One region of the Bacillus sp. LR--39 genome, then DNA from elsewhere that is predicted to be linked to it. Evidence: riboswitches for the same ligand, from Rfam matches in the RefSeq annotation. Region 1 holds a riboswitch; each other region holds the start of a gene.
What was found. A riboswitch is a leader RNA that binds a small molecule or an ion and turns the genes downstream of it on or off. The one in region 1 is predicted to bind S-adenosylmethionine.

Region 1 (5,659 bases):
ATTTAAAGAAGAATATGTGTAAGAGGATATACCAGAGGAACGGCATCATGGCCGGCAGATAGTACGAGGCGCTTCGTGAGCCGTGCCAGCGGAAAAATGTGCTGACTGTACGCGGTCATCTTTCGGATGCGGCGCTTGATCAGGAAGCGCATTCAGTCTTCGTTATCTGTTTTATCATCAATCATTTGTTTGCTTCATATGCAGGCATGACGTCACCGCGGGAGAACAAGCCTATTTTCTTCACAAGGCCCTGTATTCCTTGGTGATGTGTGCGATCACGGTTTACCAGCTGCTGATACGCATTCATCAGACAGTCCAGTTCCTGGCTGTGCCTGATCGTGTCATATCCTGTAAACCCTTGCCTGTTAGCCGCATCTATCATCATTTTTCTTTTTTTATCAATAGATACAAGCAATTTTTCTTGTTCAGAATAACTGCCCATTCACTTCACCCCTCACCGCTAAAAGAATAGGAAACAAGTTTGATTGGGTTATTGAGCATTATTACAGATTATACTTTATTTGTAAACATTTTTTTACTAAATAACTTATTTTTTCATTTCGTATTGGAATCTTTGCATGAATACGAGAATAATACCCATTCGGGTAATGATATAAACAGAATGCGGCATATTCAAGATTTAAAAAACAGCCACAGCTGACTTTACATTACAATAAAAAACCTCTCATGCCGGCGGGGGCATGAGAGGTTCGGACGTCTATCAGTTTTGCACACTTTCATTCTCGTAAATCGGCACCCAGCCCTCAGTCGTCACGAAGATTCGGATTGCGACGACCCGGCGGTCTTCCTGAAGCGTAAAGTAGTGGCGGATGTTCTCCGGAACTGAAATCAAATCTCCCGGATTTAAACGAACGTCGAAAAATGTGCCGTCTTTGCCTTGAATGACGAAGATGCCGTGTCCGCTGACGATAAAGCGGACTTCATCATCCGTGTGGTGATGTTCTCTTTGGAAATTTTTTAATAATTCATCAAGATTCGGCGTGGTATCTGATAAAGAAATGACATCCTGAGACTGATATCCGCGCCGGGCTGAAATGTCCTGAATCTCCGTGTCAAACGCCGCGAGAATCCGTTCTTTTTCATCTTCGGTTAGATCGAATTTTTCCGAAAGCCCAGACGGAAGTTTTTCAATGTTCCACTGCTCATAGATCACCTCTTGTTCGTCTAAGAAGCGCGCTACTTCTTCCTGTTTTTCAATGAGCGTATTCTTTTCGTCATGAATTCTGATGGTCGCCATTTTCTATTCCTCCTTTTATTTTACCAGCTGCGGACGAAGTGACAGAAGCTTGAGGTGACAGCTGAATAAAAATTCATAGGCTTCCAGCACCCTTTTCGCTTCAAATGCGGTCCGCCCCCATGCCGTAATGCCGTGATTGCGGATTAACACCGCGCCTGCGCCGGCGTCCGCATGGTGTGCGAAGTTTTCGGCCAATGCCGGGATGTGCGCCGGATTGTCAATGATCGGAACGGTCACGGACGCGTTTTCCTCCCATAATCCGAGCGCCTTAATCATCTCCTGCCCCTGAAAAGTGATTTGTTTTTCATCCCCGTAAAGCTCTGAGATGACATTATTATTGACGGTATGGACATGCAGACAGCAGCCGGCGTCTGTCTTTTGGTATAAGTAAGTATGGAGAAGCGTTTCCGCTGAGGGTTTTAAAGAATGGCCGGTCTCAGCGGGCTTCCCGTTCTTATCGATTAAGAGAAAATCTTCGTCTGTTTCTTTTCGTTTGTCTTTTCCGCTCGCCGTAACGAGAAAAGTCAGCGGCCCGTCGGATACTTTGATGGAAAGATTCCCGCTCGTTGCCGGGAACCAGTCTCTTTCGGCCAGTTCGCGTTTTACCTCGGCAAGTTCGCGCCAGCGTTCTTCTTTTGCAGCCATGCCTGCACCTCCCCGATGTTTTCAATGCCTGTTTTCACCTCATGAAAATCTTGAAAAGGCAGATGCCGGAGGCCGAGTTCTTTGCATTCAGTCAAAAGATAATCTCTCGCAAAGCACATATCCGATAACTTTGCAGCCTCGACATCCGTGACCGAATCACCGATCATAACGAGAAATTTCTGCTGATCGGATAGCTTACGGATGACTGACGGTTTGCAGCAGCCGCATTGATTGGTACATTCTCCGTCACAGGCGTGCGGCCAGTCTATATGAATATATTCATTGTCAAAGGATGCATGATTGCAGAAAATCCGCTCCTTTTCTACGATCCCTTCCAAAAGCGGATGCACAAAAAAGTCCATTCCCCCGCTTACGATATAAAACGGGAGGCCGTTTGACCGGACAAACGAGACAAAATCCAAAAAGCCGTCCCGTATTTTCGCATCCTTCAGGATAAAACCGGTCAGTTCTTCTTTTAAGCTGCTCGGCAGCAGTCCGAACATCCGTCCGACTCCTTCTTGGATTGATATGCTTTTAGACAGAACACCGTCTTTTATTTCAAGCCACTCAGGAGGCGCGAATTCTTTCATCATGCTGACAATGTTGTCGTTCATGGTGACCGTTCCGTCGAAATCACAAATAATCAGCGGTGTGCGGGTCATACGGCTTCCACCCTTCCCCATTTGTCTAACGCGAGCTGAAGATCTTTGCACGACGCGGCTTTTTCTTCAATCGGCTGTGCTTCAAGCACCGCATCAATGACGGCGCGGAACGCTTTTCCGCCGCCCTCGGCTCCTTTCGGATGGCCGTGAATGCCTCCGCCGGCATTGATGATGTAATCGATGCCGAAATCGCGCATCAATAATGGCACCATACCGGGGTGAATGCCTGCTGACGGGACGGCAAACGACGGATGAAAGACATCGTCTTTTACACATTCATCATGGATTGCAAGTGCGGACTCCTTCGGAAGAGCAACGGATCCGTAAGGTGACGGAAATAAACTGAAATCAGCGCCGCAATAGCGGTTCAGCTTGCCGAGCAAAAGCGCATGCGACAAGCCGTAAACGGGAGATGATGTGAACGCGCCGCTGACTGCCGGATGCGCCATGATCGGAAGCGGGATTTCCCTGTCTTCAGCAAGGCTCTGCATCACATCTAAACCGTAAGCGAACACATTCAATAAAAGCGCGTCCGCCCCGAGTTCTGCCGCGCGCCTCGCTTTATCCCGCAATTCAGCGGTCCTTCCCGTAAGGTTTACGGCATACAGCGTTTTATGCCCCGTCTCCTCCCGGGTTTCCTTCAGGACTTGTTTTCCTTCGATAATGCGGGTTTCAAACGGAGCCAGTTCATTTTCAAAGAAAATTTCGTCATCTTTAATCAGATCCACGCCGCCGAGCGCCTGCTGTCTGAGCTGATCTTTAATGTCGGCGAGATCCCGTCCGATCACGCCTTTAAATATGCTCATCAGAAGCGGTCTTTCAAATTCGCCCAGCAGTTTGCGGATGCCGTATATACCGAATTTCGGCCCGGGAAGGGAGCGTTTAAACCCTTCGGAAAATTCAAGATCAGTCAATTTTATTTTTCCGTCCAGTGACAGCTTTCCGAATACCGTCGTCAGGACGGCCGGGATATCTCTTGAAAAGTTCGCCTCGGGATAGGCGATGGTGATGACGGATTGTGTTTCGTTTTCTGAGGTTCCTTCTTTCTCCTCAACTTTTACGACCCGCCCTTTATGTTTTCTGAGCTGTTCCTGCTTCACCAGGGGCAGTTCAGTCCAGGAGCCTACCGTCAGCCCCGCCGCAATCTGTTCCGCCCGCTTTTCACTGTCCGTTGTGTCTGTCAGAAGATATGTTGCCAATACTTCGCTCATGCGTGAACGCCTCTCTTTCTTTCGCAAAACATAAAAAAACCTCTTCCGTATGAGCAGAAAGAGGCTTCGTGTTATGTCCGAATCTTATCTCTCAGCTCCTGCTGCAAGAATTAGCACCGTGCTTTATCAGTCGGTTGCCGGGCTTCATCGGGCTCGTCCCTCTGCCTGCTCTTGATAAGAATAATGATTTTATAAAGTATTTTGAATTATCGCATTGTTATCCTGATATGTCAATGCTTTTTCGGGTGAAAAGATTCAGTTTCCCGATCCGTTCCGCAGCTTCTTTAAGTCTTTCTTCACTTGTCAGAAGACCGACTCTTATATAGCCTTCCCCCCATTTTCCGAACCCGTTTCCCGCAGCGACCGCGACATCCGCTTTCTCGAGCAGCAGGTCTGAAAACGACTGTGACGTATAACCGTCAGGCACAGGGAGCCATGCAAAAAAGGAGCCCGCCGGAGCCGTCACATCCCAGCCGATATCGCGGCAGGCTTCAATCCATGCATTACGTCTCGATTCATATCTGTCATTTTGCGCTGCGACGCATGCCTGATCCGCTAAAAGAGCGGCTGCCGCCGCCTGCTGCGCCGCGGGAAACAGGCTGACAAACATATGATCCTGATAAAGGTTGATCGCTTCGATGACAGAAGCGTTTCCGACGGCAAATCCGACCCGCCAGCCCGCCATATTATACGTTTTGGACAAGGTATAGATTTCGATTCCCGTCTCTTTTGCGCCTTCGGTCTGCAAAAAGCTCAGCGGTTTATGCCCGTCAAAGCCGACGGCTCCGTACGCGAAATCATGAACGACACAAATGCCGTTTTGTTCCGCAAAACCGACCGTCTCCTCGAAAAACGCCTCTGTTGCCACAGCGCCGGTCGGATTATTCGGATAATTGAGATACAGCAGCTTCGCCTCGCTCCGCACCTTTTCAGGAATTACGCTGTAATCAGGGAGAAACCCTCTTTCTTCTGTCAGCGGCATCATTTCCATTTTCGCTTTCGCAAGGGCGACGCCTGACCAGTAATCAGGATATCCGGGATCAGGCACCAGAATGGTATCTCCCGGGTTTAAAAGACATTGCGGAAGCTCAACAAGTCCCGCCTTGCCTCCGAACAGCACGGCGACTTCCGTTTCCGGATCAAGCGTGACCCCGTACTCCCTTTCATAAAATGCAGCGGCTGCTTTTTTGAAGCTGTAAGCGCCCCGGAATGATGAGTATTTATGATTTTCCGGCCTTTCGACGGCGCGCTTCATTTCTTCAACGATATGCTGAGGCGTCGGCTGATCAGGGTTTCCCTGCCCTAAATTGATGACATCTCTGCCTTCTTTCAGCTTTTGATTCACTTTTTGCACCAATGATGCGAAAAATTGTTCCGGCAGCTGTTTGAGTACATCTGAGATTTCAAAGTTCATATTTTCACCTTCTAAAAATGTCTTGAAATGATAGTCCATCATCATATATGGTTAAATAAAAAAAGTAAAGAGAAACTTGAGGTGTTAAAAAATGAAATGGACCGTTTCCTGTTTGCAATTTGATATTTCATACGGAAATCCTTCAGAAAACTTTAAAAAAGCAGAATCTTTGATTAAGCAAGAAAGCCGCCATGCGGATGTAATCGTGCTTCCTGAGTTGTGGACGACCGGCTATGATCTCACACGGCTAGACCAGCTGGCGGATGAAAACGGCAAAGTTTCGGAACAATGGCTTAAAGAAACGGCAAAAACATACAACGTACACCTCGTTGCCGGATCTTTTGCGGTTAAAGAAGGCGAAAATGTCTATAACACCATGTACATCGCCGATAACAGCGGACAGATCGTGAAGCGGTATCAGAAAGCCCATCTGTTTCAGCTGATGGATGAACACCTTTACTTGGCAGCA
Region 2 (5,659 bases), 700 kb from region 1:
TCCAGAATGTTTCAATTTCATCAGTTGTGAAGTCATGAAACATATCCGCTAAAAAATAGGTGGATTTTTCTGAACAGGAAATTAACGCTTTTTTTCCTTCAGGGGTAATCTCAATATTGATTGCACGTTTATCCAGTTTGCTTGGCACAGTGTGAACATATCCTTTTTTCGCGAGGCTTGAAATTAATTTGTTAGCGGTTTGTTTTGTTGTGCCCAGCTTTTTAGCGATATTCATAAGTGTGGTATCTTCCGTCGGTAAATGGGCAATAGCAATAAGAGTCATGTGCTGTCGGGAAGTCAGCATTTCTAAGTATTCGTCCCCCCGAGCCTGCACTTTATTGACAACCGAAAATAATGATGCGTAACTTTGCTGCATAACATGCAGTTCCTTCATTAATAATTTAATATCCATAAGTTATCTCCTATCTAAATCGTCACCATGTTGACAATGACAATATACATTGAAATGAAAAACAAGTCAACATGGTGACTAATAGTAGCGGCTACGGCTGTTTTCAAAAATGTCACAGGCAGTCGGAGTGTTTACAAAAGGGGAAATAAGTATAATAAATGCGAAAAGGGCATTAATCTAAAGTGAGAAGGTGTTTGGCATGCAGAAAGTGAACTGGTCAGAACAGTATGAATGGTTCAATAAACAAGATGAAAAAGACGGGTGTTTAATGGCGCTCCTTCGTCATGAGCTTACATATGAGGAAGTCATACGGTTATATATGAAAGGGTTTTATTTGAAATCAAAAGAAGGGGATGTTTCGTTACGTAAGAACGATATCTGTCGTATGTTTGGGGTTGAAGAGAGGCAGGGCGGCAAATCTTAATGAACGGGAAGAGAAAAACTCTTCCCGCTTTTCATGGCAGCTGTTATTCTTTTTCCAGCATGGAAGTCAGCCATTCTCTTAATGTATTCTTCTGCACATACCGCTTTCCGTTTCTCGTGATATGCGGAATGTCAGAGGTGTCGGGCACGATTTGTTTTGCTTCTTCCTTCGTAACTCCTAAATAATAACCAATATAGAAGTGCAGATCTTTTTCTTTAATGAGAATGTGGTCAGTGTGTTCATGAGGATCAGGTGATTTAAAGTTTTTCAATCCGTCTCCGATGAAATATCCGGCTAAAGCGATTCCAATGCCGGTAATATATCCAAACCTCCAATAAACGTTATCATTTTGGATTCAGCCTTCAGCAAAACCGTCGGGCGTTTATTGCGGACGGTTTTGATTGCTGAGCTTTTCCACCTGCACCTTTCCGGAGAAGAAAACAGCGCCTCCGCCCATATCCGCCAGCCGATCGGGCGTGAGCGAATTGACGAGCTGTTTTTTATCATCCATATCGGCCCAAAGACCTTGGCTGACTGCAACGCCGGGAAGCACCTGTTCGCCGACCGAAGCTGTTAATTCACACTCGCCGCGGTGATTCCAAACTCTAACGGTTTCCCCGTCTTCTATGTTCCGGCGTACAGCATCCTCTGTATGAATAAAAAGCTTTGGCGCTTTTTCCAGTTTTACGTGTTTTTCATTATTCGAAAATGTCGAATTTAAAAAATTATGATTCGGTCCCGGGACAAATAAAAGCGGAAAATCGTCATCGCTCTCAAGAGGGATATGTGTCGGCAGCGCGGGATAACCGTCCTGTTTCATCTTTTCCGAATATAATTCAATTCTTCCGCTCGGTGTCTTGAGCTTTCCCGGAAAAAGCGGTTTTTTCCGTTTGGCTTTCATGAAGGAATGGCGTGAGAGCGCTTCGTAATCAATATCCTCGATATACGGATTGTCGGGAAAGTCCAGCGCCTGTCTGATCAATTCTTCATCGGAATCCTGAAGCTCCTGCTCGGTAAATCCCATTGCCCCGGCAAGCAAACGGAACACTTCCGTATTCGATTTGCTGTCCCCGTAGGGTTCGATCACCGGTTTTTGCAGCTGAATAAAATGATGCCAGTAAGACGTGTAAAAATCCGTGTTTTCAAAAGCGGATGCAGCAGGGAGCACGATATCCGCATATTTGGCGGTTTCCGTTAAAAACAGATCGTGAACGACTGTAAATAAATCCTCACGCAGCAGGCCTTTTCTGACTTTATTCGCTTCCGGCGCAACCACTGCGGGATTCGTACCGTAAATAAACAGGGAGCGCACGGGCGGTTTTGTTTCTAACAGAACGCTTCCGAGCCTGTTCATATTAAATGATCGTGGCTTTTTGCCGTAAAGCAGATCAGGCCGCTGGAGCGCTTGTCTGTTATAGTTTAATACCGCGCTGTTGTGCTTGATTGCGCCTCCACCGGTGTTGAGCCACTGTCCTGTAACAGCCGGTAGACAGGCAACTGTGCGGACGATCATTCCGCCATTGTCATGGTGCTGAATGCCGTTTCCGATCCTGATAAGGGAAGGGGAGGTTTCCCCGTACATTCTCGCAAGGCGTCTGATATCGTCGGCTTTAACGCCTGTAATAGCAGAAACTGTTTCCGGATCATAGTGTTGAACATGCGCTTTTAATTCGTCACTGCCTTCGGTGTATTCTGTGAGAAATGCTTCATCGTGAAGGTTTTCGTCGAATAAGACATGCATGATACCGAGGGCGAGTGCGGCATCTGTGCCGGGCCGAATGGGAATAAACCAATCGGCAAGCCGGCCGGTTTGGTTCTTATGTACATCGATAACGACAATTTTAGCCCCTTTTTTCCGGGCTTTTTGAGCAATCATGACTTGGTGCATATTCGTGCTGACGGCATTGATCCCCCAAAAAATAAAGAGCTTTGCATGTATGGTCTCCTCCGGATCAGTACCCGCTCCTTCACCCATTGTATAGTTATAGCCTTCAGATCCGGCTTTGCTGCAAATCGTCCGTTCGAGATGACTCGCTCCGAGACGATGGAAAAAACGGCGGTCCATTCCCTCTGCCGCCAGTTTTCCCATGTTGCCGTAAAAGCTGTACGGAAGAATGCTTTCCGCTCCTTCTTCGGCAATAAGCTCTTTCCAGCGCGCACTGATCGTATTGAACGCTTCCTCCCAGGAAATAGGCGCAAACGCGGCTTCACCTTTTTTACCGATCCGTTTTAACGGAACGGTTAAGCGCTTCTCATCATAAATACGCTCAGCCATGTGTCTGACTTTGTTGCAAATATTCCCTGATGTGACCGGGTGATCGGGGTCTCCCTGAATGTTAACGATTTTTCCGTCTTTTTTTGTCACAAGCAAGCCGCATTGATCGGGACAGTCTAGTGAGCATACCGACTTAAAGACCCCGTTCGGCTGTGTTGCAGCAGAATTCATAGCCCATTTCTCCTCTTTGTTTATATTGTAAGCATTATAACATTTCAAAATCGAACGTCAATTCAGAAAAAAAGTGTTGACATCACGGAAAGACTTTTCTATGATGAGTTTATTCTTTTAAACAGCCTGACAATTTCATCATTTTATTTTCTATCCAGAGAGGTGGAGGGACTGGCCCTATGAAACCTCGGCAACATTTATTGTGCCAATTCCAGCAAGCGCATGCTTGAAAGATAGGAAAGAATGATCTATACATATTTGTGCGCTTCAAGCGCATAAAGACGGTATATGAATCTCTTTCCTTCTTTGGGGAAAGAGATTTTTTTATGAAAAAATTTATGTGAAAAGGATGTTTTGCACCATGACGGTTTTAATTACCTCGCCATATCACGACGAGGGGCTGAAGGAGCTGACTGAGCTGTTCGGCCGGACTGTGCACCGGCCGTGGAAGAAGAACGGCCGGGCCTATCGGGAAGATGAATTAATCCGAATGATTCAAGAGACAAACGCGTCGGGGCTTATTACTGAACTTGATGAGGTGTCTGAGCGTGTTATTGACATATTGCCCGATTCCGCTTTTATCGGTGTCTGCAGAGGAACGCCGTCTAATGTGAATATTGCGGCGGCGACTAAAAGAAAAATCCCCGTTTTCTTTACACCGGCCCGCAATGCCCAGGCTGTTGCTGAAATGTTTATCGGAAATGTGATTTCATTTTTACGTCATACGTATTCTTCCCTTCAGTGGCTGAAGGACGGGAAGTGGAATGGTGAATATTTGCAGGCTTACGTCAAATTCAGAGGAAATGAGCTGACGGGGAAAACAGTCGGCCTTATCGGTTTCGGAGCTGTCGGACAGAGAATCGCCCGGCTATTGGCCGCTTTTGACTGCAAGGTGCTTTACTATGACCCATTTGTCCGTCATGAAAACCGGGAGTATGAAAAAACGACGATTGAACGGGTATTTTCTGAAAGTGATATTGTTTCCGTTCACTTGCCGCGCACAGAAGAAACCATCGGCCTTATCGGCGCCCGGCACTTTCAATTGATGAAACAGGAAGCTGTTTTTGTCAATACGTCAAGAGCGGCGGTTACAGACAGGGAAGAGCTGCTGCGGGTGCTGAAAGAACGGCGGATTAAGGGAGCGATCCTTGACGTGTTTTATCACGAACCGCCTGAATCTTCTGATTATGAATTGATCTCTTTGCCGAATGTGTTAGCGACTCCCCATTTAGCGGGCGCAACATTTGAAGTGGAAGATCATCATGTGAAGATTTTAAATGAAGCGCTTTTCAAATGGAAACAAGATCAAACCTGCTCAATACGTGAACTTTATAACAAAAGAGAACTTGAACCGGAAGGAGGAGGCTGTAATGGATGAACAAAAAGGCTACCTTGTATTTGACATCGGGACGGGGAATGCGCGAGTCGCGGTCGTGACTGCCGGCGGCGATGTGACCGCGCTTGAAAGGGAAGACATTGAATATGTGACGGATCCGCTTTATCCGGACGGACGATATTTCTCACCGGAAGAGTTATGGAAGCAAATCAGCGCTATGGCAAGGAAGGTTATTGGCAAAAGCCCTCATATTACATTAATCGGAATCACCTCAACAAGCCAGAGGCAGGGAATTGTTCTGATCAATAAAGATAAAAAGGCATTTCTCGGTCTGCCCAACATTGATAACAGAGGGCGTGAATGGGAAGACGGGATTGAGGCAAAAGAAGAAGTGCATCAGCAAACCGGACGTCTTCCGAGCGCTTTATTTTCCGCCATGAAACTTGTCGGATTAAAAGCTAGACAGCCGTCTTTATGGAAAGAAGTGAAGTACATCACAAGCATCAGTGACTGGGTGACATTTGAGCTGAGCGGTATTTTAAGCTATGAACCGTCACAGGCTGCTGAAACACTGCTGTTTGACGTAAGGAAAAAGGCGTGGTCAGAGACATTATGCAACATCTTCGGTGTGCCTTCTGCCATTCTTCCTTCACTCGTCCGATCTGGGACGGTTGTCGGAATGTTAACGTTTAAGAAAACGGCGGTTCTCGGTCTTTCTGAAAGAGTGCCTGTGATTGCAGGCGGGGGAGACACACAGCTTGCCATCAAAAGTGCAGATGCAAAGCCGGGAGATATCGTCATCGTATCCGGCACGACGACGCCGATTATAAAGATAACAGCTGAGACCGGAACCGAAAGATTAGAGAATGCATGGCTGAATTGCCATACAGAAGAAGGTCAATGGCTTCTTGAAACGAATCCGGGTGTAACAGGACTCAATTATCAAAAATTAAAATCCATTTTTTATCCGAATGAATCCTACGGCGTCATGGAACGGGAAATCGCAAGTCTGCCGAAACATGATCATGCTTGTATTTCTGC
Region 3 (5,659 bases), 1.6 Mb from region 1:
ATTAAACGAAAATGACTTCTTTCGGCTGATGATTCAGCTCTTCCGGCACAAGTCTTTTTTCAACATTGATGCTGTGCCAGATCATGAAGATCAGCACGGTCCAGATTTTGCGGCTGTTGTCCGCTCTGTCGGCACAATGATCTTCCAGAAGCTGAAGGACATAATCCTTTTCAATATAAGCATCTGTTTCACTTTCACGAATGATGTTGCGAACCCATTCGTTCATTTCATTTTTCAGCCAGTGGCGGATCGGCACAGGGAAGCCGAGTTTTTTGCGGTTAAGCACATGATCAGGCACTACCCCTTCAGCAGCTTTGCGCAGAAGGTATTTCGTCGTGCCGTTTTTCGTTTTCAGTTCATCCGGAATTTTAGAAGCCACGTCAAACACGACTTTATCAAGGAACGGCACGCGCAGTTCCAATGAGTTGGCCATCGTCATTTTGTCAGCCTTTAACAGGATGTCGCCGCGCATCCACGTATGGATGTCAACATACTGCATTTTATTAATGTCGCTGTATGAACGGCTTTCCGTAAAGTACGGCTTCGTGACATCACGGTATGAAAGCTCTGGATTGTAATGTTTGAGCAGCTGTTTTTTCACGGGCTCTTCAAAAATCTTCGCATTACCGATATAACGCTCCTCAAGCGGTGTGCAGCCGCGGACTAAGAGGCTTTTCCCTCTCATTCCTTCAGGCATGACGGACGCCACATGAAGAAGCATTTTTTTCAGACCGGACGGAATGCGTTCAAACGGTTTAAGCGAAAGCGGTTCGCGGTAAATATTGTACCCGCCGAACAGCTCGTCCGCGCCTTCCCCGGATAACGCGACCGTTACATGTTTTTTCGCTTCTTTCGCGACAAAGTACAAAGGAATCGCCGCCGGATCTGCAAGCGGGTCATCAAAGTGCCAGACGATTTTCGGAAGCTCGTTCATATACTCCTCGGGAGAAATGACTTTGCTGATGTTTTCAATCCCGAGCGCGGCAGCCGTTTCCTTCGCTACGTCAACCTCACTGAAGCCCTGCTGCTCAAAACCGACGGAAAATGTTTTAAGGCTCGGGTGAAATTCTTTCGCAACTGAGACGATAAAAGAAGAGTCGATACCGCCGGATAGAAATGAACCGACAGGCACGTCACTTCTCATGTGAACTTTGACAGAGTCAAAGATTGCGTCTCTGACTTCTTTCACCAATTTATCTTCATCAGACTGAACAGGCTTAAAGTTCGCTTTGAAATATGTTTTAAACGCGATATCGCCTTCCGGACGGATCGTAAACTGGCTGCCCGGCTCGACTTTTTTCACTTCAGCGTCAAGCGTGCTCGGTTCAGGAACGAATTGGAAAGACATATATTGCTGTAAAGAAGCTGTATCGAGATCAATACCGTTTTGAGCGGCCATTAAACTCTTTCTCTCAGAGGCAAAATATACTTTGTCCCCGATCGTTGTGTAATACAGCGGTTTAATGCCGAACGGGTCTCTCGCGCCGTACATGACGCGGTCAGCTTTGTTCCAGATTAAAAACGCAAACATTCCGCGAAGCTTTGAAGCGGCTTCTTCTTTATAATGACGGTATGTCGCAAGGAGCACTTCGGTATCGGAATCTGTATTGAAAGTGTAGCCTTTCGCTTCAAGTTCTTCTCTCAATTCAATGTAGTTATAGATTTCGCCGTTAAAAATGATCCAATATTTTTCGTCTTCATATGATAAAGGCTGTCCGCCGTTTTCTACGTCAATAATACTGAGCCGTCTGAAGCCGAATCCGACGTGCTCGTCATGATAATACCCATCGCTGTCAGGACCGCGGTGAACGATCATTTGGTTCATTTGTTTGATTAGCTCTTCTTGATCTGCGGTTTGAGTTAATGGATGCTTATTAAAAACACCGACAAATCCACACATAGTATAGCCTCCATAAGTGTAATTTTCTAATTGGACCCCCTTTTTATAGACGCTTTGTTACGCCATTGGTTTCACGCTATGTAAAAAATAAGCATGGCAGCATCTACAAAAAGGGAAAGCCGCTTAAGTAAGCGGCTATAAAATTATTCTCCTAGTGCTTCTTTGCGAAGCGCATCCGCCTTGTCAGTACGCTCCCAAGGAAGATCCACATCATGACGTCCGAAGTGGCCGTAAGCAGCTGTCTGCTTATAGATCGGGCGGCGCAGATCAAGCATTTTAATAATGCCGGCAGGTCTCAGGTCGAAGTTATTCCGTACGACTTCGATCAGTTTTTCTTCAGAAGCTTTTCCTGTATCAAATGTATTGATGGAAATAGAAACAGGCTGTGCCACGCCGATTGCGTATGCAAGCTGCACTTCACAAGAATCAGCAAGACCTGCTGCCACGATGTTTTTCGCTACGTATCTCGCAGCGTATGCCGCAGAACGGTCTACCTTCGTCGCATCCTTACCGGAGAATGCACCGCCGCCGTGGCGTGCATATCCGCCGTATGTGTCAACGATGATTTTACGGCCGGTAAGACCCGCATCACCTTGAGGTCCGCCGATTACGAAACGTCCCGTAGGGTTGATGAAGTATTTTGTCTCTTCATCGATCAGTTCCTCAGGCACGACTGGGTTAATGACATGCTCTTTCAGATTGCGCTGAATCTGCTCAAGCGTAATTTCCGGGTGGTGCTGAGTTGAAATGACGATCGCGTCGATGCGGACCGGCTTGTTGTTTTCATCATATTCAACGGTAACTTGCGTTTTGCCGTCAGGGCGAAGGTACGGAAGAATGTCTTCTTTGCGGACTTCGCTCAAACGGCGGGCTAATTTATGCGCCAAAGAGATCGGAAGCGGCATAAGCTCTTTCGTTTCGTTACACGCATAACCGAACATCAGGCCTTGGTCTCCCGCTCCGATTGCTTCGATTTCAGCATCGCTCATTGTGCCTTCACGCGCTTCAAGAGCCTGATCGACACCCATTGCGATATCCGCAGACTGTTCATCAATTGATGTTAAAACAGCGCAAGTCTCCGCATCAAATCCATATTTGGCGCGTGTGTAGCCGATTTCTTTAATCGTTTCACGGACTGTTTTCGGAATGTCAACGTATGTTGATGTAGTAATCTCTCCGCTTACCAGCACAAGTCCTGTCGTTACAGATGTTTCGCAGGCCACGCGCGCGTTCGGGTCATTTTTTAAAATCTCATCTAAGATACTGTCAGAAATTTGGTCACAGATTTTGTCCGGATGACCCTCAGTAACAGATTCAGATGTAAATAGTCGACGGTTTTTACTCATTCACTTTTCCTCCTGAAAAAAGATCTTTTACAAGACCTTCTCATATGATACGGAACTCGCTCCCTCTTAATACAATGTCATACTATATCAGAGAATGTTAATTGGCATATTTTATGAAATAAAAAAACCTTTTCCACTCGAGGAAAGGGTTTGGTCTGTGTGCCTTTCACTCTTATCGCTCAAGGAAAATATTAAACCTTGCATCAGGTTAGCACCTTGGTTTCCCACAGTGTTTTCACCTGCTTTTTTACAGAGAAACCGGTTGCTGGGCTTCATCGGGCCTGTCCCTCCGCCAGCTCGGGATAAGAGTATCCGCTCAATGAAATATCTTATCGTAAAAGGGCGGAAAGTGTCAATATGAATTAAAGCGATTACGCGCCTTTATTTCGGGAAGCAATGGAAAAACACAAACAAAAAACCTCAAATAGTATAGACTATTTTCAGATATATGTTATACTAATTCCACATTCAGCGAAATACAAATAAACCGGCAAAGGAAGGTTTTTATGAAATTAGTTGATTTAACCGCAGATCTTCAAGCATTACTTGCAAGTCCGAATGTGCATCATAATTTATCGGCTCCAAAACTTACCGAAAAAGTGATCAGCCGAAATGAAGGAACGCTGACATCAACGGGCGCCGTACGCGCCACCACCGGCGCATATACAGGCCGGTCACCTAAAGATAAATTTATCGTACGTGAACAAAGCACAGAAAATCAAATTGATTGGGGCGCGGTGAATCAGCCCATTTCTGAAGAGGCGTTTGAAAAGCTGTACGCCAAAGTCGTCAGCTACTTAAAACAGCGGGATGAACTGTTTGTTTTTGAAGGATTCGCGGGAGCGGATGAAAAATACAGACTGCCGATTACGGTCGTAAATGAATTTGCGTGGCACAATTTATTCGCGCGCCAGCTGTTTATCAGACCGGAGACGGATGAAAGAGATCCGCAAGCGCAGCCTTTCACCATTCTCTCGGCTCCGCATTTTAAAGCAGATCCGGAGACGGACGGCACGCATTCGGAAACGTTTATCATTGTCTCTTTCGAAAAACGCGTCATTTTAATCGGCGGCACCGAATACGCCGGAGAAATGAAAAAATCAATATTCTCCATTATGAACTTCCTGCTTCCGCAGCAGGATATACTGCCGATGCATTGCTCAGCCAACGTCGGTGAAAAAGGCGATGTCGCCCTGTTTTTCGGCCTTTCCGGCACAGGGAAAACGACGCTTTCAGCCGATGCAGACCGCAAACTGATCGGCGATGACGAGCACGGCTGGTCAGATTCCGGCGTTTTCAACATTGAAGGCGGATGTTACGCTAAATGTATCAATCTGAGCGAGGAAAAAGAACCGCAGATTTTTCGTGCGATCCGCTTCGGGTCTGTTCTTGAGAATGTCGTGCTTGATGAAAAAACGGGTGAAGCGGATTACGACAATTCCTTCTACACGGAAAACACAAGAGCCGCATATCCGATTGAGATGATCGGCAATATCGTGCAGCCGAGCATTGCCGGCCATCCGCAGGCGATCGTCTTTCTAACGGCGGACGCATTCGGCGTGCTTCCTCCGATCAGCAAACTGACGAAGGAACAGGCGATGTATCATTTCTTAAGCGGGTACACCAGTAAACTCGCGGGAACCGAGCGCGGCGTGACATCTCCGCAAACGACTTTCTCGACGTGCTTCGGTTCACCGTTCCTTCCGCTTCCGGCGCATGTATATGCCGAAATGCTCGGGCATAAAATCGACGAACACGGCGTTCAAGTCTTTCTGGTCAACACAGGCTGGACCGGCGGAGGGTACGGAGTCGGAGAACGGATGAAACTTTCGTATACAAGAGCGATGGTTAAGGCCGCTATTGAAGGCAGACTGAACCAGACTGACATGACGGCAGACAGCATTTTCGGCCTGCGCAGCCCCGTTCATGTTCCGGGCGTGCCGGATGAAGTTCTTCAGCCTGAAAACACGTGGAGCGATAAACAAGCATACAACGAAAAAGCGCTGTTTTTAGCCAATGAGTTTAAAGAAAACTTTAAAAAGTTTTCCCATGCAGACTCGATTGCCAAAGCCGGCGGACCTCTCGTGTAATCAAAAAAGCCAAGGGCGTTTATGCCCTCGGCTTTTGTTTTTTCAGTTTGTCGAATGAAGCGACGTGAGTCTGTATGTAATGCTTGTCCGGCCGTTCGCCCATTCGAGCTTTTGGACCTCGCCGGTGCCGGATTTCTCGCCGGTTTTCGTTTTGCGCACGTCCATCGGAATATCAAGAGGATAGACGCGGTAGCCCTCTTTCTCCAATAAAAAGATATTTTCCTCTATCCGTTTTTCATTGCCTTTTGTCACAATCATGGTATTAAATTCAACAGGCATTCCCAAAATGAAAATCCCCTTTCATTCTCTTATTCTTTATTATC

Region 2: another riboswitch for S-adenosylmethionine. It lies ahead of ACWHAR_RS04855 (2-hydroxyacid dehydrogenase); the one in region 1 lies ahead of mtnW (2,3-diketo-5-methylthiopentyl-1-phosphate enolase).
Region 3: another riboswitch for S-adenosylmethionine. It lies ahead of metK (methionine adenosyltransferase); the one in region 1 lies ahead of mtnW (2,3-diketo-5-methylthiopentyl-1-phosphate enolase).

The regions. Positions count from the first base shown of each region.
Region 1 covers NZ_JBSIOT010000001.1:1,605,368-1,611,026, forward strand. Annotated here, with positions in the region: gene ACWHAR_RS07510 (aspartyl-phosphate phosphatase Spo0E family protein) at 182-442, opposite strand; gene ACWHAR_RS07515 (1,2-dihydroxy-3-keto-5-methylthiopentene dioxygenase) at 722-1,258, opposite strand; gene ACWHAR_RS07520 (methylthioribulose 1-phosphate dehydratase) at 1,274-1,903, opposite strand; gene mtnX (2-hydroxy-3-keto-5-methylthiopentenyl-1-phosphate phosphatase) at 1,861-2,565, opposite strand; gene mtnW (2,3-diketo-5-methylthiopentyl-1-phosphate enolase) at 2,562-3,776, opposite strand; SAM riboswitch class I at 3,858-3,957, opposite strand; gene ACWHAR_RS07535 (pyridoxal phosphate-dependent aminotransferase) at 3,994-5,190, opposite strand; gene ACWHAR_RS07540 (carbon-nitrogen family hydrolase) at 5,282-5,659, shown strand, end outside.
Region 2 covers NZ_JBSIOT010000001.1:904,609-910,267, forward strand. Annotated here, with positions in the region: gene ACWHAR_RS04835 (MarR family winged helix-turn-helix transcriptional regulator) at 1-412, opposite strand, end outside; gene ACWHAR_RS04840 (hypothetical protein) at 612-836, shown strand; gene ACWHAR_RS04845 (hypothetical protein) at 880-1,107, opposite strand; gene ACWHAR_RS04850 (molybdopterin oxidoreductase family protein) at 1,219-3,282, opposite strand; SAM riboswitch class I at 3,430-3,522, shown strand; gene ACWHAR_RS04855 (2-hydroxyacid dehydrogenase) at 3,644-4,660, shown strand; gene ACWHAR_RS04860 (FGGY-family carbohydrate kinase) at 4,653-5,659, shown strand, end outside.
Region 3 covers NZ_JBSIOT010000001.1:22,247-27,905, reverse strand. Annotated here, with positions in the region: gene asnB (asparagine synthase (glutamine-hydrolyzing)) at 2-1,900, opposite strand; gene metK (methionine adenosyltransferase) at 2,044-3,246, opposite strand; SAM riboswitch class I at 3,416-3,555, opposite strand; gene pckA (phosphoenolpyruvate carboxykinase (ATP)) at 3,753-5,336, shown strand; gene ACWHAR_RS00235 (DUF2584 domain-containing protein) at 5,379-5,621, opposite strand.